One region of the Pantoea sp. YU22 genome, then DNA from elsewhere that is predicted to be linked to it. Evidence: riboswitches for the same ligand, from Rfam matches in the RefSeq annotation. Region 1 holds a riboswitch; each other region holds the start of a gene.
What was found. Region 1 has a riboswitch for thiamine pyrophosphate ahead of thiC (phosphomethylpyrimidine synthase ThiC). Riboswitches for the same ligand answer to the same signal wherever they lie in the genome.
Positions count from the first base shown of each region.

Region 1 (9,915 bases):
GTTGCAGAAACCAGGCGTCTTTTGCGAGACGCATTCAGGTTTAAGCCTCTGGCTGCGGTTCCGCCAGCGTCAGCAACCTCTGCGTTGCGGCGCGCCAGTCTGGCGCCTGCGTAATGGCGCTGACGACGGCAATACTGCCGACGCCGGTCGCCAGCACCGCCGGCGCACGCGCAATGCTGATGCCGCCAATCGCCACGGTAGAAACACCCTTAAGCCGCGCGATGTGCCGCTGAAGTTCAGACAGCCCTTGCGGCTCGGACGGCATCGCCTTGGTCTGGGTGGGAAAGATATGCCCCAGCGCGATATAGGAGGGGCGTATCGCCAGCGCGCGATCCAGTTCGGCGTCATCGTGGGTCGAAACGCCCAGTCGCAGGCCCGCTTCACGAATGGCGTTCAGGTTAGCGACGTCCAGATCTTCCTGACCAAGATGCACGCCATAGGCGTGATGTTTAATCGCCAGCCGCCAGTAGTCATTGATAAACAGACGCGCCTGATAACGCTTGCCGAGTGCAATCGCCTCCACGATCGCAGGCTCTACTGCCTCATCCTGTTGATCTTTGATGCGCAGCTGGATCGTGCGCACCCCAGCCTCCAGCAGGCGCGCAATCCACTCGACGCTGTCGACCACCGGATAAAGCCCTAAGCGCGGCGCCGTGGCGGGAAAAGGGGCGTTCATGGTTTCTCCTCGTTCAGCGCATCGGCTGAGTGATAAAGTTCGCCGCCGCGGCGGCGAAAGGTTTCCGACATCCGCTGCATGCCGATTTCGATTGGCTGCGCCTCGTTTTCCTGCTTTTCCGCATAGTCGCGCACTTCCTGGCTGATTTTCATCGAGCAGAATTTTGGCCCGCACATCGAGCAGAAGTGGGCCACTTTGCCCGATTCCTGCGGCAGGGTTTCGTCGTGATAGGCGCGTGCGGTATGGGGATCGAGCGCCAGATTGAACTGATCCTCCCAGCGGAATTCAAAACGTGCTTTGGACATGGCGTTATCACGGATCTGCGCGCCGGGGTGGCCCTTCGCCAGATCCGCAGCATGGGCGGCAATCTTATAGGTGATAAGGCCCTGCTTGACGTCCTCTTTATTCGGCAGACCAAGATGCTCTTTGGGGGTGACATAGCAGAGCATCGCGCAGCCGAACCAGCCGATCATGGCGGCCCCGATGCCGGAGGTAAAGTGATCGTAGCCGGGCGCGATATCGGTAGTCAGCGGACCGAGCGTATAGAAAGGCGCTTCGTGGCAGTGCTCCAGCTGCTCGGTCATATTGCGGCGGATCATCTGCATAGGAATATGGCCGGGGCCCTCGATCATCACCTGGACGTCATATTCCCAGGCGATCTTCGTCAGCTCGCCCAGCGTATGCAGTTCAGCAAACTGCGCCTCGTCGTTGGCGTCCTGAATCGAGCCGGGACGCAGGCCGTCGCCAAGCGACAGTGAAACGTCGTAGGCGGCGCAGATTTCGCAAATCTCGCGAAAGTGTTCGTAAAGGAAGCTTTCGCGGTGATGCGACAGGCACCATTTCGCCATAATCGACCCGCCGCGCGAGACTATACCGGTCAGCCGCTTTGCCGTCATCGGCACATAGCGCAGCAGTACGCCGGCGTGGATGGTGAAGTAGTCGACGCCTTGCTCTGCCTGCTCCAGCAGCGTGTCGCGAAACACCGCCCAGTCGAGGTTTTCGGCGACGCCGTTTACCTTCTCCAGCGCCTGATAAATCGGCACCGTCCCGATGGGCACCGGGCTATTTCGCAGGATCCACTCGCGCGTTTCATGAATATAGCGGCCAGTAGAGAGATCCATAACGGTATCGGCGCCCCAGCGCGTCGACCAGACCAGTTTCTCTACCTCCTCCTCGATAGAGGAGGTCACCGCCGAGTTGCCGATGTTGGCGTTAACCTTCACCAGGAAGTTGCGGCCGATAATCATCGGCTCCGATTCAGGATGGTTAATGTTCGCGGGAATAATGGCGCGGCCGGCGGCCACTTCCTGGCGCACAAACTCGGGGGTGATGTTTTCCGGCAGCTGCGCGCCGAAGCTATGACCAGCGTGCTGCTGTCGCAGCACGTCGCTGACAATGCGCTCGCGGCCCATGTTCTCGCGCAGCGCGATAAACTCCATTTCCGGCGTGATAATGCCCTGGCGCGCGTAGTGGAGCTGGGTGACACGACGTCCCGCTTTCGCACGCCGGGGCTGCGGCAGCTGATCGAAACGCAAATGATCGAGCCCGTCGTCTGCCAGACGCTGCTGCGTATAGCGCGAGCTGGTGTGCTTCAGCGTTTCGCTATCGTCGCGCGCGGCAATCCAGTCGGCACGCAGCTTCGCCAGGCCGCGCTGAACGTCGATAACGGCATCGGGATCGCCATAGGGACCAGCGGTATCGTATACCGGTACCGCCTCATTCTCTTCATAGCGCGAATGGTGTTTATCGCCGCCGAGCAGCGTCGGGCTGAGCTGAATCTCCCGCATCGGTACGCGAATATCGTCCCGGCTACCCTGGATCCAGATACGTTTCGAGTTGGGAAAGGCGACGCCGCCCTGAAGCGCATTGATAAACGCCTGCGCCTGAGCACGCTGTTCACGACGGGTGTTTTTGGTCATAGACATAGCAATTTTCCTGTTGAAAGGGGAACGTTGCTTGTCCGGAGTTCGGAAGGAGTAACAGAAACGGCAGGCGGAAAACGCCAGCGTACTGATGATGTTTACTCTTGTTCCCTTCGCAGGTTCTAACCTGATCAGGTTCCGCGGATCCCGAATTAACGGTCTCAGCCCTTGCGGGCACTCCGACAAGATAGGTAAACGGTTTTCTGGCTGTTACGCTTGCCCTTTCACGACAGGGCGGCACGCACGACGCCAGAAATCTCGTTTACGTTGGCTACATTGCAAACAGTGAGTAGCTCAAAAAACAAAAACGGGTTTTCAACGTTATCGTCGAAAACCCGTTCAGCATAAAAGGGCTTTTACAGAATAACAAGGACTTTACAACTGATTAACCTTAAGCCGGGCGCGACAGCTGGCTGCTGTCATTCGCTACCGGAGCGCGTATCAGGCTGTTGTCCCAGGCAAGCTGGATCAGCTTATCTTCCAGCGTGAAGCGCGCTTCCAGCACTTCGCCTACTTCTGACAGTGCCAGCTGAAAATCGACACAGTTGTCATCGTCAATCGACTGCTGCAGATGGCCGTCATAGAGCTGCATCAAACGTTCGGTATTGGCTTCCAGCGGAGGATAAACCTGCGCGGCGGCAATCATCGGGCTGTCGCCTTCCATCTCATTGATGATGCGTTCATACATGCTGAAGTGACCGGCGGAAAGGTAGTCAACCAGGCCGTGACAAAAGTTGTCGAGCGCCTGCTCATCTAAAGTCGTTAGCGCTTCTTTGTTAGGCTTTAGTCCAACCAGATGGTAATAAGAAACCAACAGCTGGCGACGGGCGTCCAGCCACGAATCCACCAGTTCGTTACTGCCACCTACGCGCTCGGTCAGGACATTTAACTGGTTAAGCATTTCTGACTCCATGTAAATAAAATCCCTCTACCGTTGATGCTTCGGCTGGCGCCAGGCCGCCTGCAAGCTGAACGATTTAGGGTATAGTTGTTTGTCTACACACTTAACATCAGGACTTCAGCGTATCAATTACGACGCTAAGGATGACGATTATATGCAACGTGAGATCTCAAGCGTAGACGCTGGATGGTGGATTGTCAGCCATGAACAGAAACTTTGGTTGCCGCAGGGCGATCTGCCGCACGGCAGCGCCGCTACGTTTAAGTTAACAGGAAGCAAAGCGCAGCCTGTCGGCGAGTGGCAAGGCGAAACGGTATGGCTGGTGTGTGAAAATCGCGATCGCGATATGTTCTCGGTACGCCAGCTGATCGATGAAGAGGCGGGGCTGTTTCAGCTTGCCGGGCGCGCCGTGCAGCTGGCGGAGTTTTACCGCTCCCATCGTTTCTGCGGCTACTGCGGCCACGAAATGCATCTGAGCCGACATGAAAACGCCTGCCTGTGCGGGCACTGCCGTGAACGTTACTATCCGCAAATCGCGCCCTGCATTATTGTCGCCATCCGGCGCGGCGACGAGATATTACTGGCGAACCATGCGCGTCATCGCAACAGCATCTACACCGTGCTGGCGGGATTTGTCGAAGTGGGCGAGACGCTGGAGCAGGCGGTCGCGCGCGAGGTGATGGAGGAGAGCAATGTCCGCGTCCGGAATCTGCGCTATGTGACCTCGCAACCCTGGCCGTTCCCTCATTCGCTGATGATGGCGTTTATGGCGGATTATGACGGCGGCGATTTGCAAATCGATAATAAAGAGCTGCTGGACGCTGGCTGGTATCGCTACGACGCGCTGCCGATGTTGCCACCGCCGGGCACGGTGGCGCGCCGGCTGATTGAAGATACTGTCGCCATCTGCCGCGGCGAAGTCTAAGAAGTGTTACACTACGCGCCTGAAATTGAGAGAGTCCTGAAATGAGTGAACTGAAGAACGATCGTTATCTGCGCGCCCTTTTACGTCAACCGGTTGATATCACGCCGGTATGGATGATGCGACAAGCCGGACGTTATTTGCCGGAATACAAAGCGACGCGCGCCGTAGCCGGCGATTTTATGTCGCTGTGCAAGAACGCCGAGCTGGCGTGTGAAGTGACCCTGCAGCCGCTGCGCCGCTATCCGCTTGATGCGGCGATCCTCTTCAGCGATATCCTGACAATCCCCGACGCGATGGGCCTTGGACTCTACTTCGAAACCGGCGAAGGCCCGCGTTTCTCCAGTCCAATTACCTGCCGCGCCGATGTCGACAAACTGCCGGTGCCCGATCCTGAGCAGGAACTCGGCTATGTAATGAATGCGGTACGCACCATTCGCAAAAACCTCAACGGCGAAGTGCCGCTGATCGGTTTTTCCGGCAGTCCCTGGACGCTGGCGACCTACATGGTGGAAGGGGGCAGCAGCAAAGCCTTTACCAAAATCAAGAAAATGATGTACGCCGATCCCGCTACGCTGCATGCGATGCTCGATAAGCTGGCGGACAGCGTCATTCTCTATCTCAACGCGCAGATCCGCGCGGGCGCGCAGTCGGTAATGGTGTTCGACACCTGGGGTGGCGTGCTGACGGGCCGCGACTATCTGGAGTTCTCGCTCTACTACATGCATAAAATCGTCGACAGCGTGCTGCATGAGAATGAAGGCCGCCGCGTACCGATTACGCTGTTTACCAAAGGCGGCGGACAGTGGCTGGAAGCGATGGCCGCGACCGGCTGCGATGCGCTCGGTCTCGACTGGACCACCGATATCGGCGAGGCACGACGCCGCGTCGGCGACAAAGTCGCGCTGCAGGGCAACATGGATCCGTCTATGCTTTATGCGCCAGCTGCGCGTATTGAGCAGGAAGTCGCGGGCATTCTCGACGGCTTCGGCGCGGGCAGCGGTCACGTCTTCAATCTGGGACATGGCATTCATCAGGATGTGCCGCCAGAGCATGCAGGCGTGTTTGTTGAGGCGGTACACCGTCTCTCGGGCCAATATCATCAGGAGTAAATATGGACATTGCTGCACTGCGCGCGGAGCAGCTTCAGCGCGCTGCAGAGGTGGTGCGGCAGGATGATTTCGACGTCCTGCCTCCGCGTTTTATCGGCGGCGCCGATGTCGGATTCGAACAGGAAGGGGCGGTAACCCGCGCCGCCCTGGTTATCCTCGAATATCCCTCTCTGAAGCTGGTGGAGCATCGCGTGGCGCGCATCGCCACTACCATGCCCTATATTCCCGGCTTTCTCTCCTTTCGCGAATATCCTGCGCTGCTGGCGGCGTGGAATACCCTTGAGCGCAAACCGGATCTGCTGTTCGTCGACGGACACGGCATCTCGCACCCGCGTCGTCTCGGCGTCGCCTCGCATTTTGGCTTAATGGTGGACGTGCCGACCATTGGCGTGGCGAAAAAGCGCCTGTGTGGCCGTTTTGCCGAGCTGGGGGCCGAGCCGGGATCGCGTCAGCCGCTGATAGACAAGGGCGAACAGATCGGCTGGGTATGGCGCAGCAAAGCGCGCTGTAATCCGCTTTTCGTGGCGACCGGACATCGCGTCAGCCTGGACAGCGCGCTGCAGTGGGTACAAAACTGCATGGGCGGCTATCGCCTGCCGGAACCGACGCGCTGGGCCGATGCTGTCGCGTCTAACCGCACCGCCTTTCAGCGCTGGCAAAACGCGCTTTAACGCTGTGCGCGCGGCACTTTTGCGGTACACTGCCGCCAGCTAAACGATGAAGAGCCCTGTTCATGTTACAAAACCCCGTTCACCTGCGTCTGGCGAAGCTGGAAAGCTGGCAGCATCTGACGTTTATGGCTTGCCTGTGCGAGCGTATGTTCCCCAATTACTGGGCGTTCTGCCAGCAGACGGAATTTGCCGATCCAGCGCTTTATCGCCGACTTCTCGATCTCATCTGGGAAAGCCTGACGGTCAAAGACGCCAAAATTAATTTCGACAGCCAACTGGAAAAGCTTGAAGCCGCTATTCCCGATGGCGATGCGTTTGAAGTGTACGGGGTTTATCCGGCCATCGACGCCTGCGTGGCATTAAGCGAAGCGCTGCACGCTATGCTGAGCGGCGAAACCCTCGAGCATGCGATTGAAGTCAGCAAAACGTCAATCACCACCGTTGCGATGCTGGAAATGACCCAGGCCGGACGCGAAATGAGCGATGAAGAGCTGCGCGAAAACCCTGCCGTCATCGATGAATGGGACCTGCAATGGGAGATTTTCCGCCTGCTTGCCGACTGCGAAGAGCGAGACCTTGAATTGATCAAAGGATTGCGTTCGGACCTGCGGGAGGCGGGAATCAGCAACATCGGTATAAATTTTCAGCAGTAAGGCGGGAAAACGTGACTTCAGGCCTGAATTAGCGAGCCTGGAGGCTTCACATCGGCCCCCTCTCTGGTCTACATTTGGGGGGCTGAAAATTGTGGCTATCGGTGCGTGCAGGCTGAAGAGTGCCAGAATATGGCTTTTCCCTCGCACTCGTTGCTTAGCAAGCGATAAATACACTTTAAGGATAACTTATGAACAAGACTCAACTGATTGATGTGATCGCGGAAAAAGCGGACCTGTCAAAAACCCAGGCTAAAGCGGCTCTGGAATCTACTCTGGCTGCGATCACTGAGTCTCTGAAAGAAGGCGATGCTGTACAACTGGTTGGTTTTGGTACTTTTAAAGTGAACCACCGCGCTGAGCGTACCGGTCGTAACCCGCAAACTGGCAAAGAGATTAAAATCGCTGCGGCAAACGTACCGGCATTCGTGTCTGGTAAAGCGCTGAAAGACTCTGTTAAATAAGACGTCGCACTGCGGTCAGAATTTTAAAGAAGGGGCGAATTCGCCCCTTTTGTATTAGGGGCCAGTTATGCCGAACCTGCGTTCGTCCTCCTGTTTCGCCCTGCTTTCTCTTCTTTTGCTTTCCGGGTGCGCTTCTACGCCCGACACGCCTCCCTTTACCGCCAGCGGCTATCTTGCCGATCGCGGCGCGGTGCGCATCTGGCGCAAAAACAGCGGCCATCTTGCAATTCATCTGCGCACCCTCTATACGCCTTTTAACGGCGATGCGACGGAAACCACCGACTATCTGTGGCAAGAGCAGAAGCTGGTCAGCGTGACGCGGCACGTCAGCGGCAAGCAACCGAATGATGTCACGCTGCGTTTCGATCAGGACGGCAGCCTGAGCTTTATGCAACGGCAGCTGGCCGATCGGCGCGAAGCGGTCGATACCGATACGGTAGAGCTCTATAAGTTTGATGCGCAGCGTATGCTGGCGCAGAGCAATGCGCTGCTCAACGGCCATATCATCCTGAAACAGGGGCAGTGGCTGGGCGCGAAGCAGATTGTTACCTGCGACGGCGAGCGCGTGTCGCCATCCTTTGACGATTATGCGCTGCAGATGCTGGTTCGACAGCAGCAGCGCAGCAGCGCGCCGTTGCTGGTCTCCTGGCTCGAAGCGCCGGAAGGGACGCAGCTGCTGCGCGCGGCGCCGGGAGAAAGCTGCGATTCGCAGCCGAAAGAAGAGGACTTTTAGGTTAAAGAAAAGGGCACGTAACGTGCCCTTTTTGCTTACTTGCGGTTAATGGCGCGATAGCCGATATCGCGGCGGCAGAAGCTGCCGTTCCAGGAGATGGGCTGAGCCAGCTCATAGGCGCGCTTTTGCGCCGCCGCCACGTCATCGCCCAGCGCGGTGACGCAGAGCACGCGGCCGCCGTTAGTCAGCACCAGATCGTTATCCAGACGCGTACCGGCATGGAAGACTTTGCCGTCTGCGACCTCTTCCAGCGGCAGGCCGTGGATCTGCTCACCGTTAACGTAGTCGCCCGGGTAGCCGCCTGCGGCCAGCACCACGCCAAGCGCCGGACGCGGATCCCACGCTGAATGCTTCTGATCCAGCGCGCCGTCGCAGGCTGCCAGACAAAGCTCAACCAGATCTGACTGCAGGCGCAGCATGATTGGCTGCGTTTCCGGATCGCCGAAGCGGCAGTTAAATTCAATTACCTTCGGCTGACCTGACTGGTCGATCATCAGACCGGCATACAGGAAACCGGTATAGACATTGCCTTCCGCCGCCATGCCGCGTACCGTCGGCCAAATCACCTGATCCATTACGCGCTGGTGGATCTCGTCGGTTACCACCGGCGCGGGAGAGTAGGCGCCCATGCCACCGGTGTTCGGACCTGTGTCGCCGTCGCCGACGCGTTTGTGATCCTGGCTGGTGGCCATTGGCAGGACGTTTTCGCCATCGACCATGACGATAAAGCTGGCCTCTTCGCCGTCCAGAAACTCTTCAATCACAATGCGATGACCTGCATCGCCGAAGGCGTTGCCAGCCAGCATATCTTTGACGGCGGCTTCCGCCTCTTCCAGCGTCATGGCGACGATTACGCCTTTACCGGCAGCCAGACCGTCAGCCTTGATAACGATAGGCGCGCCTTTCTCACGCAGATACGCCAGCGCTACTTCGACATCGGTAAAGTTGCGATACTCCGCCGTTGGAATATGGTGGCGGGCCAGAAAGTCTTTGGTAAAGGCTTTAGAACCTTCCAGCTGCGCGGCATTTTTAGTCGGCCCGAAAATTTTCAGGCCCGCCGCGCGGAACGCGTCAACCACGCCGATAACCAGCGGCGCTTCCGGCCCCACGATGGTCAAGTCGATCGCCTCGCGCTGAGCGAACGCCAACAGGGCAGGGATATCGGTGGGGCTGATATCGACATTCTGCAGCGTAGGCTCCAGCGCAGTACCGGCGTTGCCGGGCGCGACGAAGACCGTTTCCGCCAGCGGTGACTGCGCCGCTTTCCAGGCCAGCGCGTGCTCACGGCCGCCGTTGCCAATCACTAAAATTTTCATATTGCTCTCCGAAGAATTAATGGCGGAAGTGGCGCATGTCCGTGAAGATCATGGCGATGCCATGCTCGTCTGCCGCAGCGATAACTTCATCGTCACGAATAGAGCCGCCCGGCTGGATAACGCAGGTGACGCCGACGGCAGCGGCCGCATCGATACCGTCGCGGAACGGGAAGAACGCATCAGAGGCCATCGCCGAGCCTTTCACATCCAGGCCTTCGTCAGCGGCCTTGATGCCAGCGATTTTAGCGGAGTAAACGCGGCTCATCTGGCCAGCGCCGATGCCGATAGTCATATTGTCACGCGCATAAACGATAGCGTTGGATTTTACAAACTTCGCAACCTTCCAGCAGAAGAGGGCGTCGCGCAGCTCTTGCTCGCTCGGCTGACGTTTGCTCACGACGCGCAGCTGGCTCGCTTCCACCATGCCGAGATCGCGGTCCTGCACCAGCAGGCCGCCGGTTACGCGTTTAAAATCGAGACCGGCGACGCGTTCCTGCCACTGGCCGCAGACCAGCACGCGAACGTTCTGCTTCGCCGCCGTGACTTTC
Region 1 is NZ_RYDU01000026.1:15,956-25,870, forward strand. It holds gene thiE (thiamine phosphate synthase) at 41-676, opposite strand; gene thiC (phosphomethylpyrimidine synthase ThiC) at 673-2,601, opposite strand; TPP riboswitch at 2,690-2,790, opposite strand; gene rsd (sigma D regulator) at 2,990-3,499, opposite strand; gene nudC (NAD(+) diphosphatase) at 3,654-4,424, shown strand; gene hemE (uroporphyrinogen decarboxylase) at 4,466-5,533, shown strand; gene nfi (deoxyribonuclease V) at 5,536-6,204, shown strand; gene EKL29_RS21500 (YjaG family protein) at 6,267-6,857, shown strand; gene hupA (nucleoid-associated protein HU-alpha) at 7,046-7,318, shown strand; gene EKL29_RS21510 (DUF1481 domain-containing protein) at 7,386-8,051, shown strand; gene purD (phosphoribosylamine--glycine ligase) at 8,087-9,367, opposite strand; gene purH (bifunctional phosphoribosylaminoimidazolecarboxamide formyltransferase/IMP cyclohydrolase) at 9,384-9,915, opposite strand, start outside.

Region 2 (9,915 bases), on a different contig from region 1:
TCCCAGTAGACGCGGCCATCGACGATCACCAGACTGCGCGGCGCAATCTGCTGCGCATCCTCAAGGCTATGCGACACCATCAGCAGGGTAATGGCCTGCGCCTCGCAGACGCGCCGTACCAGCTGCAACATCTCATTACGCAGGGCGGGATCGAGCGCTGAGAAGGGCTCGTCCAGCAGCAGGACCGGACGGTCGCGCAGCAGGCAGCGCGCCAGCGCCGCACGCTGCCGCTGACCGCCGGAGAGCTGGCCCGGCAGGCGCGTCAGCAGATCGCTTAATCCCACCTGATGGGCAATCTCCTCCAGCTGTTGCCGCTGCGCGGCGTTCAGCTTCAGGCCAGGATGCAGGCCCAGCGCCATGTTCTGCTGCACGCTGAGGTGCGGGAACAGGTTGTTCTCCTGAAACAGCATCGAAACCGGGCGCTGCGCCGGTACGCTGTGGGTGTGATCCGCGCCGTCAATGCACAGCGCGCCCTGGCTGACCGGCAAAAATCCGGCGATCAGGCTGAGCAGCGTGCTTTTGCCTGCACCGCTCGGGCCGAGCACAGCCAGCCGCTCGCCGCGCTCAGCGCTAAAGCTGAAACGCATCGGCAGATGTTGATAGAGGTAGGTCAGATTAGTCAGTGTCAGCATGGCGGCCAGGTAATTTTTCCATCAGGGTAAAGAGCAGCAGGCAGATCGCTAACAGCAGCAGGGCGGTGACCGCGCCGTCCGCACCGCGATAGGCGCCAGTCTGCTGGTAGAGGTAAAAGGGCAGCGTGCGGAAGTCGGCGCTGCCAAACAGCGCCACTACGCCGAAGTCGCCGATCGACAGCACGCAGGCGAAGGCGAGCGCCTGCGCCAGCGGGCGTTTCAGCGCGCGCAGCTCGATCAGCCACAGCCGGTTCCAGCCGCTGATGCCCAGCGAGGCGCACAGGTGAGCGTAGCGCTCGGCGCTGTCGCGCATCGGGTTTTCCAGCACCTTTAATGCATAGGGAATAGCGAGCAGAGCGTTGGCGAAGATGACCAGCCCGTCGGGCGAGTCGGGCAGGCCCGTGGTGGCATTGAACAGCAGAAAGAAGCCCGTTGCCAGCACGATGCCGGGCATCGCCAGAATCAGCATGCCGCTGGTCTCCATCAGCTGCGCAGGCAGCGCGCGCTGGCGCAGACGCAGCTCGCGGCTGCTCCACAGCAGCATCATGGTCAGCGTGACGCAGAGCACGCCCGCGCCGATTGCGATACGCAGCGACGTCAGGGTCGCCTGCCAGAGCGCTGGCTGGGCCAGCGCGCCGCCCAGTCCGCCGCGCAGCCCGTCAACGACGACCGCCAGCAGCGGCGGCAGCAGCAGCAAGAGCGCCAGCGCGATAATCAGACCGTCGCCGACCTGCGCGCGCCGCGAGTCCTGCGGATCGCGCCAGCCTCGTAGCAGCGCCCGGCCAGCCGGGATCACCTTGCTGAAACGCTGGCTCAGCAGCACCAGCGTCAGACAGAAAGCGAGCTGGATCAGCGCCAGCAGCGCGGCGCGGCCAGGATCGTAGTCGAAACTCAGCGCCTGAAAGATCGCCAGTTCAATGGTGGTGGCCTGCGGGCCGCCGCCGAGCGAGAGGACGGTCGCGAAGCTGGCGAAGCAGAGCATGAAAATCAGCGCGCCGGTCGGCAGCAGCTGACGGCGCAGCCAGGGCCACTCCAGCAGGCGGAAAAAGTGCCAGCCACGCAGGCCGAGCTGGGCAGCGAGCTGGCGCTGTTCGCCCGGAATATTTTCCAGCGTCTGGAGCATCAGGCGCGTCGCCAGCGGCAGATTAAAAAAGCAGTGCGCCAGCAGAATGCCCTGCAGCCCATAGGGGGAGAAGCGGTAGTCGATGCCGAGCAGCTGACAGATCTGCGCCAGCCAGCCGACGCGGCCATAGACCGTCAGCAGGCCAAATACCGCCACCAGCACCGGCAGTACCAGCGTCATGGCGCAGAGGCGCAGCAGCAGCTGACGGCCGGGGAAGCGCCTGCGGTAAAGCGCGCGCGCCAGCGGTATTGCCGGCAGCAGCGAGAGCAGGGCGGAGAGCAGCGCCTGCGCGAAGGAGAAAAGCACCACATGGCGCAGATAGCTGTCGTGCAGCAGCGCGCGCCAGTCGCCTTGCGGCGCGCTGAACCAGAGCGCGCCGAACGCCAGCAGCGCCACGGCGCACAGCAGCAGCGCGGCGCTGCTGCCGGGCACCATCCACAGCGGGATTAGCGGCTGACGGCGCGTTGCCATGCACTGATCCAGTTTGCGCGCTGCTGCGCCACTTCCTGCGGGCTGTACTGGAGCGCGGTTTGCGGCACGCTAAGCGTCTGGAAACCTGCCGGCAGGTCGCTTTTAATTACCGGATACATCCAGTTGCCCGTGGGGATCGCGTTCTGGAAGGCAGGCGTCAGCATAAACTGCATAAACTGCTGCGCCAGCTTCGGCTGCTTGCTGCTGGCGAGCTGCGCGGCGACCTCAACCTGCAGATAGTGGCCTTCGGCGAACGGCGCCGCGGCGTAGTTCTCTTTCTTCTCTTCGATAAGGTGATAAGCGGGCGAGGTGGTGTAGCTCAGCACCAGATCGCCTTCGCCTTTCAGGAACAGGCCGTAGGCTTCGCTCCAGCCTTTGGTGACGGTAACGGTTTTGCGCGCCAGCTTCTGCCAGGCTTCCGGCGCGTTGTCGCCATAAACCTTCTGCATCCAGAGCAGCAGACCCAGGCCAGGGGTGCTGGTGCGCGGATCTTCATAAATCACGCGCCATTTTTCCGGGCTCTCCACCAGCTCTTTCAGGCTGGTCGGCGGGTTTTTAAGGCGTTTTTTGTCGTAGACGAAGGCGAAGTAGCCGTAGTCGAAAGGCACAAAGGTCTGATCCTGCCAGCCGCCCGGCAGCGCCAGCGTGCGGGTATCGACCCCGCTTTTGGCGAACAGGCCGGTCTGCTGTGCGGCCTGCAGCAGATTGTTGTCGAGGCCGAGTACCACGTCAGCTTTACTGTTTTTACCCTCCATGCGCACGCGGTTCAACAGCGAGACGCCATCCTCCAGCGCCACATAGCGCAGCTCGCAGCCGCACTGCGCTTCGAAGGTTTTTTTCACCGCCGGGCCGGGGCCCCATTCCGCAGAGAACGAGTCGTAGGTGTAGACGGTCAGGAGAGGTTTTGCCGCCAGCGCTGGCAAGGACAGTAACATCAGCAGAGGGAGAATCTGTTTAACCACTTTGCGCTCCTTGGGGAGAGTTGTTATGAGTCGCAAAGGATCTGAGCGTAGCAGCCTCTCAAATCCCTACGTCGGTATTAACCGAATCAGGTTCGACGGGTTTCTCTCAGCCTTTTGCAGGCACCCCGTTGAGAACGGCTCATTCTAGACATTTCGTCGACAGGGGGAAAGCGTCACAGCGTGGGCGGCGCGAACCAGGCGGATTTAAAGTCAAACCAGCCGAGCGTATTGAGCCGCACGCCGCGCATGCTGCGCTGGCCCTCCAGCAGTAGCCAGTGATGGAACAGCGGATGCACACCGTCTGTGTCCAGCAGCCGTTTGCTCCATTCGGCGAGCGGCAGCGCTTTACGTCGCCAGCGCGCGGCGTCCTCTTCCCAGTCGAGCGGCAGGCAGCGATGCAGCAGCGGGATCTCATAAAGCTGGGCAAACAGCGCATACTCCAGCGGCAGAGTGAAGTTCACGCTGCCGAGCCAGACATCGCTTTCCGCTTCGCCCTGATGCCAGGTCTCGTAGTCGACCGCGCGGGTAATCAACCGTACATTATGCTGCGCCAGCAGCGGACGCAGCGCGTTGGCAATGCCCTCATGTTCGACGTGCTGGCTGTACCAGGTCAGCGTCAGGCTCTCCAGACCGGGCGGTTTCGTCGCTGGCGTCAGGTCGCGGCGGTGATGCCAGCGCGGCAGCAGTCCGTAAGCGGGATACCAGTAGCGCTGATAGCCCGTCTCGGCATGGTTGAGCAGGGCGACAGGATTAAACAGATGACAGAGCCAGCGCCGGATAGCCGCGTCGCGCCCCTGGGCCGAACGCTGGTCGAACAGTAAAAAATAGCAGCCCTCTTCAAGGCGGCTCTCTTCCAGTTTTTCATCCTCGGCGGCGCCCTGCAGCCGCACGCCAGAATAGACCAGCTCGTCGCTAATCTCCGGCAGCACCCAGATAGAGACGTCATCTATCAGCGCGCGAAAGCCGAAGTAGTCGTCAAACGCCTCGATCTTCAGCTGGCTGTGCTGGTTGCGCACCACGCGGTAGGGCCCGGTGCCGACGGGATGGCGTGCGAAGTCGCGCATCTGCGGCCACTCGCGCGGCAGGATCATGGCGCTGACGCTGCCGAGCAGCCACGGCAGCCAGTCGTCCGGCGCGCTGAGACTGATATCCAGCGTCCAGGGGGCGGGCGAATCGATCTGGCGGATATGGGAGAAGAGCGGCAGCGCACGCAGGCGCTCCAGGCTTGCCATCACATCCGCTATTTCCAGTTCGCGACCGTGATGAAAGCGGATCGCCGGGCGGACGTAAAAGCGCCAGTGCAGCGGCGAAAGCGCCTGCCAGTGATGCGCGATATCCGCCTCGACTTCCCCATTTTCCTCATTTATGCGCGTCAGACCGTTAAAAATCTGACGGGCAAGATGCGTTTCAGAGCGGCGCAGCGGCGAACCGGGAAGCAGATTCAGCAGCGGTCGATAGTAAAGCACGCGCAAAATATGTTTGCCCTGCCGGAAACTGCGGCCAAGATGTGCGCGGATCATCTGGCCCACTTCCGCCTTGTCGCCAACCAGCTGCACCAGCTGATCGATGCGATCCTGCTCCAGCAGATCTTCAGCGCGCTGCTGCTGTAGCGCGAGGCCGGTGTAGCAAAAGGTGAGCTGTGAACGTTTGCCGCGCCCCGCCTCCGCCTGCCAGGTAAGCCAGCCCGCCTCCTGCATCGCATTGAGCAGGTTGCGCATATGGCGACGCGAACAGTGCAGCCGCTCGGCCAGTTCGTTTAGCGTCACCAGCTGACTTTCGCCCTGACAGCTTTGCCACAGCCGGATGAACTGCTGCTTGAGGCGTGATGAGGACATAAAAGAGGAACTCCCTGTGAAAAGCGCTCAGTTTTTCCTGCCTCATATTAAGGGCAAACTTAGCACTATTGGAAGAGCGGGAGGCATTCACGACTGAATGGCGCTCGACCATGATGCCGCTGCGGCGGGATCTTTTCTGAGTAGGGTGCAATTACACCGCCAGCAGAGATTTTTCCTGCTGGCTTTTTTATGTTGCGTTAGAATTTATCTTCTTGTTTTTCCTGCTTCGACTTCAAAGGGATTTCGCTATGAAATCGCTGTTAACCCGGAAGCGCCGTATCAATCCGGTCTTTCTCGCCTTTATGGCTGCCTCTTTTATGATTGGTGTCGCCGGCGCGCTGCAGGCGCCGACGCTGAGCCTGTTTCTGACCCGTGAAGTGCAGGCACGTCCTTTCTGGGTAGGGCTGTTTTTTACCGTTAACGCCATCGCAGGTATTGCCGTCAGCATGCTGGTGGCGAAACGCTCCGACAGCCGCGGCGATCGCCGCACGCTGATCCTCTTTTGCTGTCTGATGGCCTTTTGTAACGCGCTGCTGTTCGCCTTTACCCGCCACTATCTGACGCTGATTACGCTTGGCGTGCTGCTCTCGGCACTGGCCAGCGTCTCGATGCCGCAGATTTTCGCGCTGGCGCGCGAGTATGCCGACCAGTCGGCGCGCGAAGCGGTAATGTTCAGCTCGGTTATGCGCGCGCAGCTTTCGCTTGCCTGGGTAATTGGCCCGCCGCTGTCGTTTGCGCTGGCGCTTAACTTTGGCTTCGTTACGCTCTTTCTGGTGGCTGCCGCGCTGTTTCTGCTTTGTATTCTGCTGATCAGGTTTACGTTGCCTTCGGTGCCGCGCGCCGCGCCGCTGATGCAGAGCGGCGGTATGCCGTTGAGCGGCTGGCGCGACCGCGATGTACGCCTGCTGTTTATCGCCTCGATGACCATGTGGACCTGCAATACCATGTATATCATCGATATGCCCCTTTATATCAGCGTGACGCTGGGGCTGCCGGAGAAGCTGGCGGGTCTGCTGATGGGGACGGCGGCTGGGCTGGAGATCCCGGTGATGCTGCTGGCCGGGCACTATGCGAAGCGCGTCGGCAAGCGCAATCTGATGCTGATCGCGCTGGCGGCGGGCATCCTGTTTTACGCCGGGCTGGCGATGTTCGCTTCGCAGACCGCGCTGATGGCGCTGCAGCTGTTTAACGCGGTTTTTATCGGCATTATCGCCGGTATCGGCATGCTGTGGTTTCAGGATTTAATGCCGGGCAGGCCGGGGGCGGCGACCACGATGTTCACCAACTCCATTTCTACCGGGATGATTCTGGCAGGTGTGATTCAGGGGACGTTAAGCGAGCGCTTCGGGCATATTGCGGTCTACTGGCTGGCGCTGGGACTGGCTGTCGCGGCCTTCGCTATGTCGGCGCGCGTGAAGAACGTATAAAAGGAAGGGCGACGCAGTGGTCGCCCTGGGCTTGAACCGTGGCCGGCGTGGGTGGCATGGGCCGATCGCAAAGTCGCTCAAGGCATCCATGCTCGCTCGGCCCGCGACATCCCTGTCGCGGGACGCTGTGCTCCTCTGCCCACACCACCCGCGCTTTAACTCTGGTGTCGTCTGGGCTTGAGGCTTTATCCGCCTTAATTCAGAAACGCAGGCTGGCGCTGTTCGTAGTCGCTGATAGCGGCTTCGTACTGCAGCGTCAGACCGATACTGTCGAGGCCGTTCAGCATGCAGTGGCGGCGGAAGCTGTCGATCTCGAATGGATAAACTTTATCGCCCGCCGTTACCGTCTGCGCTTCAAGATCGACGGTAAAGCGAATGCCCGGCTGCGCCGCGACCAGCTTAAACATCTCGTCGACCTGCTCGTCACTGAGGCGAACCGGCAGCAGCTGGTTGTTAAAGCTGTTGCCGTAGAAAATGTCGGCAAAGCTCGGCGCAATCACAACGTGAAAACCAAAGTCGGTCAGCGCCCAGGGGGCGTGCTCGCGCGATGAGCCGCAGCCGAAGTTTTCACGCGCCAGCAGAATGCTGGTGCCCTGAAACTCCGGCTTGTTCAGCACAAAGCTGGCGGTCGGCACGGTGCCCGCGTCGTCGTCAAAACGCCAGTCGTGAAACAGATGTGCGCCAAAGCCGGTGCGCGTTACCTTCTGCAGGAACTGTTTGGGAATAATGGCGTCGGTGTCGACGTTCGCCGCGTCCAGCGGGGCGACGATGCCGGTATGCTGAGTAAATTTATTCGCCATGATTAAGCTCCTGTCAGTTCACGGATATCGGCAAAATGGCCGGAAACAGCGGCGGCGGCGGCCATCGCCGGGCTGACCAGGTGGGTGCGTCCGCCGCGGCCCTGACGGCCTTCGAAGTTACGGTTGCTGGTTGAGGCGCAGCGCTCGCCCGGATTCAGGCGGTCATTGTTCATCGCCAGACACATTGAGCAACCCGGCAGACGCCATTCAAAGCCAGCCTCGAGGAAAATCTTGTCCAGACCTTCTGCTTCTGCCTGCGCTTTTACCGGGCCGGAGCCCGGCACCACCATCGCGACCACGCCCGGCGCAACCTTACGCCCTTTGGCGATAGCCGCTGCGGCACGCAGATCTTCAATACGCGAGTTGGTGCAGGAGCCGATAAATACTTTATCGATCGCCACGTCAGTCAGGCGAATGCCCGGCTGCAGGTTCATATAGGCCAGCGCTTTCTCGGCGGAGGCGCGCTCGACCGGATCGGCAAACGAGGCCGGATTCGGGATCGCCTGATCCACGGCGATCACCTGGCCTGGGTTGGTGCCCCAGGTCACCTGCGGCGCGATATCGGCGGCGTTCAGCGTGACGACGGCGTCATAGTGCGCGCCTTCATCCGACTTCAGGGTACGCCAGTACTCTACCGCCTGTTCCCACTTCTCGCCCTGCGGCGCGAACTGACGACCTTTCAGGTAGTTGAAGGTAGTATCGTCCGGCGCGACCAGACCCGCTTTGGCGCCCATCTCAATCGCCATATTGCACAGCGTCATACGACCTTCCATGCTCAGCGCTTCGATAGCCGGACCGCAGAATTCGACCACATGGCCGGTGCCGCCCGCGCTGCCGGTTTTACCGATAATCGCCAGCACGATATCTTTCGCGGTAATGCCTGGGGCGGCTTCGCCCAGCACTTCGATTTTCATGGTCTTCGCGCGACCCTGCTTCAGCGTCTGGGTAGCGAATACATGCTCTACTTCCGAGGTGCCGATACCAAAGGCGAGCGAACCGAATGCGCCGTGGGTGGCGGTGTGCGAATCACCGCAGACGATGGTCATGCCCGGCAGCGTCATGCCTTGCTCAGGCCCGATAACGTGCACGATGCCCTGGAAGGGATGGTTCAGATCGTAGAGCTGCACGCCGAACTCGGCGCAGTTCTTGATCAGCTCTTGCATCTGGATGCGCGCCATCTCGCCAGAGGCGTTGATGTCTTTGGTCTGGGTCGAGACATTGTGATCCATGGTGGCGAACGTCTTCGACGGCTGACGCACCTTGCGGCCATGCGCGCGCAGACCGTCAAAAGCCTGCGGAGAGGTCACCTCATGAATCAGGTGACGATCGATATAGAGCAGCGGCGTCTCGTCAGGCGCTTCGTGAACGACATGTGCATCAAATAACTTCTGGTATAAAGTTTTCATTATTTTATTTTTCCTCGGCGATAAAGCGGGCAATGATGCTGCCCATCTCATCAGTCGTGACGGCGGGGCCGTCACCGGCCAAATCTCGGGTGCGGTAGCCTTCTTCCAGCGCGCGGCTGATGGCGCGCTCAATGCTGTCGGCGGCAGCGTCTGCATTCAGGCTGTAGCGCAGCAGCAGCGACAGCGACAGGATCTGCGCTACCGGGTTAGCGATATTCTGTCCGGCGATATCCGGCGCGGAGCCACCTGCCGGCTCATACAGACCAAAGCCCTCTTCGTTCAGGCTGGCTGAGGGCAGCATGCCCATCGAGCCGGTAATCATGGCGCACTCGTCAGAAAGGATGTCGCCAAACAAGTTCGAGCAGAGCAGGACGTCGAACTGCGACGGATCTTTAATCAGCTGCATGGTGGCGTTGTCGATATACATATGGCTCAGCTGCACATCGGGATAATCCTGTGCCACTTCATTCACGATCTCGCGCCACATCACCGACGTTTGCAGCACGTTGGCTTTATCGATCGAGGTGACTTTATTGCGGCGCTTGCGCGCCGATTCAAAGGCGATGCGCGCAATGCGTTCAATCTCGAAGCGGTGGTAGACTTCGGTGTCGTAGGCGCGCTCATGCGGGCCGCTGCCTTCGCGTCCTTTCGGCTGGCCGAAGTAGATGCCGCCGGTCAGTTCGCGCACGCACAGGATATCGAAACCTTTCGCAGCGATATCGGCGCGCAGCGGGCAAAAAGCTTCCAGACCCTGATAAAGCGCGGCTGGGCGCAGGTTGCTGAACAATTTGAAGTGCTTGCGCAGCGGCAGCAGCGCGCCGCGTTCCGGCTGTGAAGCGGGCGGCAGGTGCTCCCATTTCGGGCCGCCGACCGAGCCGAACAGAATCGCGTCGGCCTGCTCGCAGCCCGCAACGGTGGCGGGCGGCAGCGGTTCGCCGTGACGGTCGATGGCGATGCCGCCGACGTCATATTCGCTGGTGGTAATACGCATATCAAAGCGGTGACGAATGGCGTCCAGCACTTTCAGAGCCTGCGCCATAACTTCCGGACCGATGCCGTCGCCAGGCAATACTGCGATATGAGAAGAGGTAGACATAGTTACACCGTTTCCTTCTGAAATTTGCGCTGCAATTCTTTTTCGACTTCTTTGGCGCGCCAGATGTTATTCAGCGCGTTAACCATCGCTTTCGCAGATGATTCGACAATATCGGTCGCCAGACCGACGCCGTGGAATTTGCGGCCGTTGTAGTTGACCACGA
Region 2 is NZ_RYDU01000002.1:108,935-118,849, reverse strand. It holds gene thiQ (thiamine ABC transporter ATP-binding protein ThiQ) at 1-632, opposite strand, end outside; gene thiP (thiamine/thiamine pyrophosphate ABC transporter permease ThiP) at 616-2,226, opposite strand; gene thiB (thiamine ABC transporter substrate binding subunit) at 2,202-3,188, opposite strand; TPP riboswitch at 3,234-3,326, opposite strand; gene sgrR (HTH-type transcriptional regulator SgrR) at 3,362-5,023, opposite strand; gene EKL29_RS04960 (MFS transporter) at 5,272-6,450, shown strand; gene leuD (3-isopropylmalate dehydratase small subunit) at 6,645-7,250, opposite strand; gene leuC (3-isopropylmalate dehydratase large subunit) at 7,253-8,656, opposite strand; gene leuB (3-isopropylmalate dehydrogenase) at 8,661-9,752, opposite strand; gene leuA (2-isopropylmalate synthase) at 9,755-9,915, opposite strand, start outside.
Region 2: it holds a riboswitch for thiamine pyrophosphate, as region 1 does, so the genes downstream of both, thiB (thiamine ABC transporter substrate binding subunit) here and thiC (phosphomethylpyrimidine synthase ThiC) in region 1, are expected to answer to the same signal.

Region 3 (9,915 bases), on a different contig from region 1:
AATCAGGCAGGCGTCCCGCACCCAGGCGTAACGGTAGTCGTAATTTTTCTCGCCGCCGATGCCTTCCGGCAGCGAAGTGGTGGCCGCCGCGGCCAGCGCCCCGGTAGGGGAGTACCAGAGAAATTTCAGCGACAGGGCCGAGCGTTTGACATGGACTTTATATTCGCCCTCATAGCTCAGGCTTTTACACCAGTCCTGCCAGGCGGTATGACTGGTTTCGATACGGGTATCAATAGCCTCGAGGTCCGGCACGGCCAGCGGCTCGCGCTGGGTAATCAGCAGCGCCACCAGCGAACGTGAATCCTGCTGCGTGGTCAGCTCGGCGATCACCTGCTCGTCATCCATATGGGTAATCTTTACGTCGTCGCTGGTGCGCAGCATCGCCATGATATCGCCGATATGAAATACATTTCCCTGAGTGGTGTTGCCCATCCACGGTGAACGCGTCTCCGCAACGGTGCCAAAGCGCAGGTGTAGCCTGAGCGTCATGCTGCCGCGCACGCCTTCTACGCGGCGCGCAAGTTCGCTCCAGGGCAAACGGCCCGCCAGGGTGCTGTTCAGGGATTCTGTCAGGCGGACTTCGCCTTCATCGGTGGTAAAACAGGTTTCCAGCACATTACTTTCATCGCGGTAGCGTCGCTGCATGCGATAGGGCTGAACAGGCGTAATCGCAAAAAAACCGCCAATGCCGGGATCGAGCAGGCGATCGAACAGCGGCGGCGAATCGAGATTCGGCGCGCACCACCAGTCGATAGCGCCGTCGGGGGCAATCAGCGCGACAGAACGTCCTTCGCCAATCGCTGCGTAGTCACCGAGGCCCGCAAATCCATCCTCGCGTACGGGCGAGGCGTAATCACCGTTTTTCATCAGAAGCATCCTTGTCTGAAACGCGTTATCTACAGACGAAAAAACTGGCCGCACAGGGCGACCAGTTGGGAGGAACAGCGGGTATTACAGCGTGCCAGTACCGCCGTCGGAGCACCAGACCTGACCAGAGGTGTAGCTGCTTTCGGCCGAGGCGAGCGTGACGTAAAGCGGCGCGATTTCAACCGGCTGGCCCGGACGGCCCAGCGGCGCGCTGGCACCGAACTCTTTAACTTTTTCCTGCGGCTGGCCGCCGCATACCTGCAGCGGAGTCCAGTAAGGACCCGGCGCGACCGCGTTTACGCGGATGCCTTCCTCGCCCAGCTGCTGCGCCAGCGCTTTGGTAAAGGCGACGATGGCCGCTTTAGTCTGCGCGTAGTCCAGCAAGATATCGCTTGGTTTATAGGCCTGTACCGATGAGGTATTGATAATGGACGCGCCGCGCGGCAGGTGGTCAACCGCGGCTTTGGTGATCCAGAACATGGCATAAACGTTGGTTTTAAAGGTCGCGTCAAAGTCTTCGGTAGAGAGAGTACGAATCGATTCGTTGAACTGCTGACGTCCGGCGTTGTTCACCAGAATATCGAGTCCGCCCAGCTGATCGACAGCCTGTTTCACCAGCGACTGGCAAAAGGCTTCATCACGGATATCGCCAGGAATAGCCACGGCTTTACGGCCTTCAGCTTTAATCAGCTCGATAACTTCAGCCGCGTCCGACTCTTCTTCGGGCAGATAGTTGATCGCTACGTCGGCGCCTTCACGGGCATAGGCGATAGCGACAGCGCGGCCAATACCGGAATCGCCGCCGGTGATCAGCGCTTTGCGTCCAGTCAGACGGCCAGTGCCGCGATAGGTGGTTTCCCCGTGATCCGGAACCGGATCCATTTTGCTGGCGAGACCGGGCACAGGTTGTTTCTGTTCCGGAAATGACGGTTTCGGAAATTCAACCGGGACGAGTGTTTTGTCGTTTTGGGTAGTCATGCTTCGCTCCTTGCACATCGTTTTCGGATGATAATAAGCCTGGCACATATGTGAAGTTTGTCACATTCAAATTAACCAGACGGTTATTAAACCCACCATTTGCGGGATCGTTATTAATAATAAGGTGGCTTTTGAGGTTTAACTTCGAGCGGAAAAATTTTTTCGCTGCGCCTATTTAACAGGCGGTTTGGTAAAAGGTTTATATAACCTTTTGTTACTTGAGAGTGTCGTCAGCCCCAGGAGGTTATCGCGATTAAATTTCTATTTAAACAAAGAGTTATATATTCATCGGCGTTTTCTGCTGTGTCTTAATAAAGGTAAGGGTTGACCTGTTTTTAGCGCTGAACCCGCTTAAGATCTGGCGAGTCAGGTAGAGCATAAGGCGTGGAGAATAAATTTTTCGGCGTTAAGAAAAAAAGTAAATAAACTTTCAGCTCATTCTCACTCGAGGCAGGGAGAGAGTGGTTGCGTAATTATGCTGTACGCCTGGCCCATAAAGGCAGAATACGCTGTATTTGCTGTGGTTTCCCGCGGCCTGCGCAGCGCGTCTGCGTTAACCTGAGCGCTCACTTTCTGATACGGCGGAATAAGGAGCGCGGCGTGAGCGCGTCGACGGGTATTTCACTTAAAATCATAGCGACGCTCAGCTCCACGCTGATGCTTGCCTGCGTAAAAGGTCTGGAGGGCGCGTTGCCGGTCGGCGAGGTGATTTTTTTCCGTTCGCTGGTGGGCATAATGCCGTTGCTGGTCTGGCTGCAATATCAGGGCGGTATTGTAGCGGGCATTAAAACCCGCAACGTTAAGGGGCATCTTGGCCGGGGCCTGGCGGGTACCTGCAGCATGTACTTCAGCTATCTGTCGCTGATGTATATTACGCTGACGGATGCCACTGCCATTAACTATGCCGCGCCGCTGTTTACCGTACTGCTCGCTGCCGTGGTGCTGCGCGAAAAAGTGCGTCTTAATCGCTGGCTGTCGGTGCTGGCCGGTTTTGTCGGCATTGTGATCATGCTTTCTGGTCACCTCTCGCTAAGCGGCCCGTCACGTCTCACTGTAGCCAGCCTGGCCTCATCCGTCGGCGTATTGCTGGCGCTGCTCTCCGCTATCTGCACGGCTGGCGCGCTGATTCAGATCCGCTACCTGAGCGGCAAAGAGAAGCCGGGCGCGATCGCCTTCTGGTTTACCGCGATGACGGGCGCGACCTCACTGCTGACGCTGCCGTTCGGCTGGCGTTTACCACAGGGCGAGCAGCTCCTTCTGCTGCTGGGCTGCGGCTTTTTCGGCGGGCTGACGCAAATTTTGCTGACGCTGAGCATGCGCTACGCCGACGCTTCGCTGCTGGCGCCTTTCGATTACAGTTCGCTGCTCTGGTCGGTAATTATCGGCGTGATTTTTCTTAATGTCTTGCCCGAAAACACCACGCTGGTCGGCGCGAGCCTGGTGGCGCTCGCCGGTATCTACTCTGTCCTGAGTGAGCGACGTCAGCGGCGTCGGGCTGCTTCGGTGGCTTTATCCACCCGCAGCGAAACCGCCGATTTAACAGCTGACTGACACGTCGCACTTGACGCCGGACAGTCAGTTGCCCTACAACTAATGGCCGTCGGGGGAGTCTCGCCAGAGAGACTGAGAGGCTAATAGCGCAGCGCGCGGTTTAGCGACCCTTTGAACCTGACCCAGTTGATACTGGCGTAGGAAGACTCGTATCTCACTGATGCTTTCCCCTTTGAGATGCCTGCCGCGCGAGCTTACCTCCTTTGCTCACGCTTTTTCCCTTCACGTATCACGGGTCGTCAACATCGAGGCCTGCGTGAATCGTTATCTTTTTCAAAAAGCTTACTTTGTCAGGTGCGCGCCATGAGCCGCTGGTCTGTGATCGGCAGCGGCGTCGCCGGATTATGCGTCGCCACGCTGCTGGCTGAACAGGGCGAAACGGTTGAGGTGATCGTCAGCGACCAGACGCCCGCGTCGCACTGGGCGGGCGGGATGCTGGCGCCTTTCTGCGAAGGGGAGAGCGCGCCTGAACAGGTCGTCGAACTGGGACAGCGCGCCGCGGAGTGGTGGTCGCAACGGGTTGACGACGTCGCGCATCAGGGCACGCTGGTGGTGGCGTCGCCGCGCGACGCGGCGGAGCTGACGCGCTTCGCCCGCATGACGCGCCAGCACCAGTGGGCCGATCCCGCGCAGCTTGAGCCTGAACTGGCGGGACGCTTTGCGCGCGGCCTGTTTTTCCCCGATGAAGCGCATCTCAATCCGCGCGACGCGCTGCGGCAACTGCGTGCCAGCCTTGAGGCGCGCGGCGTCGCCTTTCACGCCGGCAAACCCGCCGGGACCCTTATCGACTGTCGCGGGATTCACGCCGTCGATCGCCAGCCGGAACTGCGCGCGGTACGCGGCGAGATGCTGATCCTGCAGTGTAAAGAACTCCGTTTTTACCGGCCGATCCGGCTGCTGCATCCGCGCTTTCCCTGCTATCTGGTGCCGCGTGCCGACGGGCATTTTATGCTCGGCGCGACCATGGTTGAGAGCGACGACGCCAGCCCGATCAGCGCCCGCGCCATGATGGAGCTGCTCGGCGCCGCCTGGGCGATTCACCCGGCGCTGGCGGAAGCGCGCATTGTCGAGAGCGGTACGGGTCGGCGTCCCGCCTACCGTCATAACGTGCCGGAAGTGCGCTACCGTGACGGCGTCTTCTCGCTTAACGGCATGTACCGCCACGGTTTTTTACTTGCGCCCGCCATGGCGCAGCAGCTAATGCAACTGCTTAGTCAGGAGTCGAACCATGCAAATTGAACTCAACGGTCAGCCAGTGGAAACCGAAGCGGCGAATGTCGCGGCGCTGCTGCAGGAGCGAAAAATCGACGCCGCCTGCGTCGCCAGCGCCTTTAACGGCCAGTTTTTGCCGCGCTCGCAGTATGAGAGCCAGCGGCTGGAAGCGGGATGTCGGCTGGAAGTGCTGTCGCCGATGCAGGGAGGCTGAACCATGTTTTACGGCTTTGTTCCCCGCTCGCGCTTTCTGCTCGGCACCGCCGGCTATCCGTCGCCCGATATTCTGCAGCAGGCGATCTGCGCCGCCGATGCCGAAATCATTACCGTCAGCCTGCGGCGGGAAGGGAGTCAGGGCGGCGCGTTTCGCGATCTGCTCAGCCAGCTCAACCGCCGCGTGCTGCCCAACACCGCTGGCTGCCACAGCGTCAAAGAGGCGGTGACCACCGCTTATATGGCGCGTGAACTCTTCGACACGCCGTGGATAAAGCTGGAGGTGATCGGCAACGCCGACACGCTGCAACCCGATCCCTTTGCGCTGGTCGAGGCGGCGCGCATTCTCTGTGCGGACGGCTTTCAGGTCTTTCCCTATACCACTGAGGATCTGATCGTCGGTGAAAAACTGCTGGAAGCGGGATGCGAGGTGCTGATGCCCTGGGGTGCGCCTATTGGATCCGGTCAGGGCTTGCGCAATATCGAAGGGTTACGCAGCTTCCGCGCCTGGTTTAAAGACGTGCCGCTGGTGATCGACGCGGGTATTGGCGCACCGAGCCAGGCGGCGCAGGCGATGGAACTGGGATTCGACGCCATCCTGCTCAATACCGCCGTCGCGAAAGCACAGGATCCGGTGGCGATGGCGGGTGCCTTTGCGGGCGCAATCCGCGCGGGACAGGCGGCGCACCAGGCGGGACTGATGGAGCGGCGCGAAATGGCCGCTGCCTCGACGCCGGTGTTTGGCCTGGCGCAGTTTAGCTAACGGGACAAGAGAATGAATCGTTATCAGCGGCAGCAGATGCTGCCAGAGATCGGCGAAGCGGGGCAGCAGCGGCTCCGCACCGCGCGCGTGCTGGTGGTGGGCGCAGGCGGGCTGGGATCGACGCTGCTGCCGCTGCTGGCGGGTGCGGGCGTCGGCTATCTGCGCATCTGGGACGACGACGCAGTAGAGCTGCACAATTTACATCGTCAGACGCTTTTTACCACCGCCGATGTCGGCCAGCCAAAAGCGCTGTGCGCCGCGCGCGCGCTGAACGAGCGCAACCGCGATTGCGTAACCGAGGCGCGACAGCAGGCGCTGCGTGCCAGTACGGTCGCCAGAGCGCTCGAGGGGATCGACCTGGCGATCGACGCGGCGGACAGCTTCGCCGTGACCTACACCTTGTCCGACGCCTGTCAGCCGCGCCATATTCCGCTGATCAGCGCCTCGGTGCTGGGTCGGCAGGGCTATGTCGGCGGTTTTTGCGGCAGCGCGCCTGGCTATCGCGCTCTGTTTCCACAGCTCCCCACCTCTGCCGCTAACTGCAACACCGCTGGCGTAATGGGACCGGCGGTGGCGACACTGGGCGCGATGCAGGCGCAGATGGCGCTCAGCGTGCTGCTGGGATTAACGCCGTCGCCGCTCGGCAGCCTGGTGAACTGCGACTTTACCCAGTGGCATTTCCGCGCCTTTCGCTTTGACGACGCGCAGGAGCCGACGCAGCCCCTCATTCCTTTTATCGACCGCGACCTGCTGCAGGCGGACGATTGTATCGTCGAGCTGCGCAGCCGCGAGGAAGCGCCGCACAGCGTGGCGGCGCAGGTTGAGCGCATCCTGCCGGAGGCGATAGACGCGTGGCAACCCCCCGCCGGTCGGCGCGTAGTGCTGGTGTGCGCCAGCGGCATTCGCGCGGCGAAAGCGGCGTCGGTGCTGGCGCAGCGCGGCGTCATGCCGCTGGCGATCATCGCGGCGAACCAGGGATGAGCATGATGCCGCACGGCCCCGACATCGCTTTTGAAGCGGTAACGTTTGGCTGGAACAGCAAGCCGATCTGCGAGCGTTTTAGCCTGGCGCTGCGCGGTGGAAAAACCAGCGCGCTGCTGGGGCGCAGCGGCGCAGGTAAAAGCACGCTGCTGCGGCTGGCGGCGGGGCTTTTAACGCCCCAGCAGGGACGGATAAGCAGCTCGCTGGCGGGCGATCTGTCGCAGCACATCGCCTGGATGGGGCAGCGCGACGAGCTCTATCCCTGGCTGTCGGTACGCGACAACGTAACACTCTCCGCGCGGCTCAATGGTCAGCGTCCCGACCATAAGCGCGCTGAGGCGCTGCTGGCGCAGGTCGAGCTGGCCGGGCTGGGCGACGCGCGCCCCGACTCGCTCTCCGGCGGGATGCGGCAGCGCGTCGCGCTGGCGCGCACGCTCTATCAGGATCGTCCGGTGGTGCTGATGGACGAGCCGTTCGCCACGCTCGACGTCATGACCAAGCTGCGGCTGCAAAGCCTGACCGCCCGCGTGTTACGCGACAAAACGTTGCTGTTAGTCACACACGATCCGCTTGAGGCGTGTCGCCTTGCGCATGATATCTACCTGCTGGATGACGCGCCGCTGCGCTGTCGCGCCTTTTCCGCACCCGACGGCGATGTGCCGCGCGCTGCGCAGGATGGCGCGGTATTGCAGGCGCAGAGCCAGCTTTTTCAACAGCTCAGTCATGATTAAACATCGTATTTTAAGCCTGGCCTACCTGCTGGCGGTGATCGGCGGCGTATGGCAACTGGCACGCCACAGCGGCGTACCCGCTTTTCTGCTGCCTTCGCCTCAGTCGGTGGGGCAGGCGCTGCTTCAGCAGCATGGGCTGCTGATGCATCACGCGCTCTATACGCTCGGAGAGATCGCGCTGGCGCTGCTGCTGGGCGGCGGCGCTGGCGTGGCGCTGGCGATTGTGATGTCCGCCAGTCCGCTGCTGCGCCGTCTGCTGTTTCCGCTGGTCGCCGCCAGCCAGACCATTCCCGTCTTTGCGCTGGCGCCGCTGCTGGTGCTGTGGCTCGGTTTCGGCGTCGCGTCGAAAGTGGTGGTCGCCGCGCTGATTATCTTTTTCCCACTCTGCCTGTCGCTGTTTGACGGACTTTGCCGCACGCCGCCCGGCTGGCTGGAGCTGGCGCAGACGATGAACCGCTCGCGGCTGCGACAGTTCCTGCATGTGCGCTGGCCCGCGGCGCTGCCGCACTTTTTTTCCGGTCTGCAAATGGCAGCCATTCTCGCGCCGGTCGGCGTGGTGATTGGCGAATGGGTCGGCGCGAGCGAAGGGCTCGGCTACCTGATGATGCATGCCAGCGCGCGGCTGGAGACGCCGCTCAGTTTTGCCGCACTGGCGCTGTTAATGCTGCTGGCGCTGCTGTTATCGGGCGGCGTCGCACTGCTGCGCCGTCGTTTTCTCTACTCTGCATAAGGAATCATTGTGAAAAAAGTAATGCTGATGCTGGTTGCGCTGCTGATGGCTGCGGCCGCGCCCGCTCAGGCGGCGCAGAAGGTGCGCCTGCTGCTCGACTGGTTCGTTAACCCTAATCATGCGGCGATCTTCGCCGCCAAAGAGAGTGGTGCCTTTGCGCGTCAGGGACTGGATGTGGAGATGATCGCGCCAGCGGATTCCGCCTCAGTGCCGCTGCTGCTGGCGGCAGGCAAGGCCGATCTCGCCGTAAGCTACCAGCCGCAGCTCTATACGCTGGTGGATAAAGGAGTACCGGTGATCCGCGTCGGTACGCTAATCGGCCAGCCGCTTAATACGCTTACCACGCTTAAAAGCAGCCATATCCATACGCTCAGGGATTTCGAGGGGAAAACGCTTGGTTACGCCATTCCGGGATTTGAAGATGTCGCTATTCAGACCATGCTCAAATCGGCAGGCGTAGATGTAGACAAGGTTAAGCTGATCAATCTGAATATGGATGCCGCCTCGGCGCTGCTCAGCCATAAAATCGACGGCGCGATGACCATCTATCGCAATTATGAGCTGCTGGAACTCAGGCAGCAGGGCGCAGAGACCCTGACGTTTAAACCGGAAGAGCATGGCGTTCCCGCCTATGACGAACTGATCGTACTGGCGAACGCTGGTACGGCGGCGACCGACCCGCGTATCGGCAAGTTTCTGCATGGGCTGAACGAGGGCGTAGCTTATTTGCGCGCGCATCCTGAAGCGGTCTGGCAGGCTTTTATTAAGGCTTATCCGGAGCTGAATACGCCGCTTAATCACCAGGCCTGGCAGGCGACGCTGCCGCTTTTCGCCAGCGACGCCGGCAGGTTGGATGAGGCACGCTATCAGGCTTTTGCCCACTATATGCTGGACAACAAACTTATCGGTCAAATCGCGCCCCTGTCGCGCTACTCGTTGCCGACACAGTAACGCTGGCGTTTGTTCACATCTTCTTTTATCTGACGCGACTAGACTTAAGGAAAAGGACAAGGAGCGAAAGATGCAAGAGAAGATCACGCTGGTGGCTGGCGATATCACCAAAATCAACGCGGACGCCATCGTTAACGCAGCGAACAGTTCGCTGCTCGGCGGCGGCGGTGTGGACGGCGCGATTCATCGCGCCGGCGGGCCGGAAATAGTGGAGGAGTGTAAAATCATCCGTAACCGCCAGGGCGGCTGCCATACCGGCGACGCGGTGATCACCACCGCAGGAAAACTGCCTGCGCGCTACGTCATTCACACTGTCGGTCCGGTATGGAACGGAGGCAGTCAGAACGAGGCTGAACTGCTGAAGCGCGCCTATCAGAGCTGTTTCAGGCTGGCGCAGCAGCACGATATCAAGACGATTGCTTTTCCCAGCATCAGTACTGGCATCTACCGTTTTCCGAAGAAAAGAGCGGCCGAAATCGCCCTGGAGGCGATTCGCGACGCGCTGGCGGATAACCCGGCGCTGGAGGAGGTTAAAATTGTCTGCTTCGATGAAGAGAATTTCGAGATTTATGCCAACCTGCTTAACTAGCCCATCGCCACGCCATAAATAAGCACCGCCACTGCCACAACGGCATAGACACCCGCGCGCGTCAGCAGATTTTTCTGCTGGCGCTTAACGCCCACGATTAAGAAACCCAGCGCGACGCAAAGCGCCATCAGTGAAACCAGTAAGTATGCTGTCATGCCTGACTCCCGATAAAAAAAGCCTTATTTAACATGCCAGCATCAGCGGCGATAGCCGATTTACACTTCTGTTAAAAACTCACCTCAGCCCATTCTCCGGACGCGCCAGCCCCAGGGTGTCGCGCAGCGTGCCTTCTGGATAGGTCGTGCGGAAGACCCCGGCGCGCTGTAAACGCGGCACCACTTCCTCAAGA
Region 3 is NZ_RYDU01000022.1:6,427-16,341, reverse strand. It holds gene EKL29_RS20635 (glycoside hydrolase family 15 protein) at 1-867, opposite strand, end outside; gene EKL29_RS20630 (SDR family oxidoreductase) at 952-1,845, opposite strand; gene EKL29_RS20625 (DMT family transporter) at 2,446-3,396, shown strand; TPP riboswitch at 3,438-3,557, shown strand; gene EKL29_RS20620 (FAD-dependent oxidoreductase) at 3,700-4,635, shown strand; gene thiS (sulfur carrier protein ThiS) at 4,625-4,822, shown strand; gene EKL29_RS20610 (thiazole synthase) at 4,826-5,584, shown strand; gene EKL29_RS20605 (HesA/MoeB/ThiF family protein) at 5,597-6,565, shown strand; gene EKL29_RS20600 (ATP-binding cassette domain-containing protein) at 6,568-7,296, shown strand; gene EKL29_RS20595 (ABC transporter permease) at 7,289-8,026, shown strand; gene EKL29_RS20590 (ABC transporter substrate-binding protein) at 8,036-8,977, shown strand; gene EKL29_RS20585 (O-acetyl-ADP-ribose deacetylase) at 9,048-9,566, shown strand; gene EKL29_RS23155 (hypothetical protein) at 9,563-9,721, opposite strand; gene EKL29_RS20580 (NtaA/DmoA family FMN-dependent monooxygenase) at 9,801-9,915, opposite strand, start outside.
Region 3: it holds a riboswitch for thiamine pyrophosphate, as region 1 does, so the genes downstream of both, EKL29_RS20620 (FAD-dependent oxidoreductase) here and thiC (phosphomethylpyrimidine synthase ThiC) in region 1, are expected to answer to the same signal.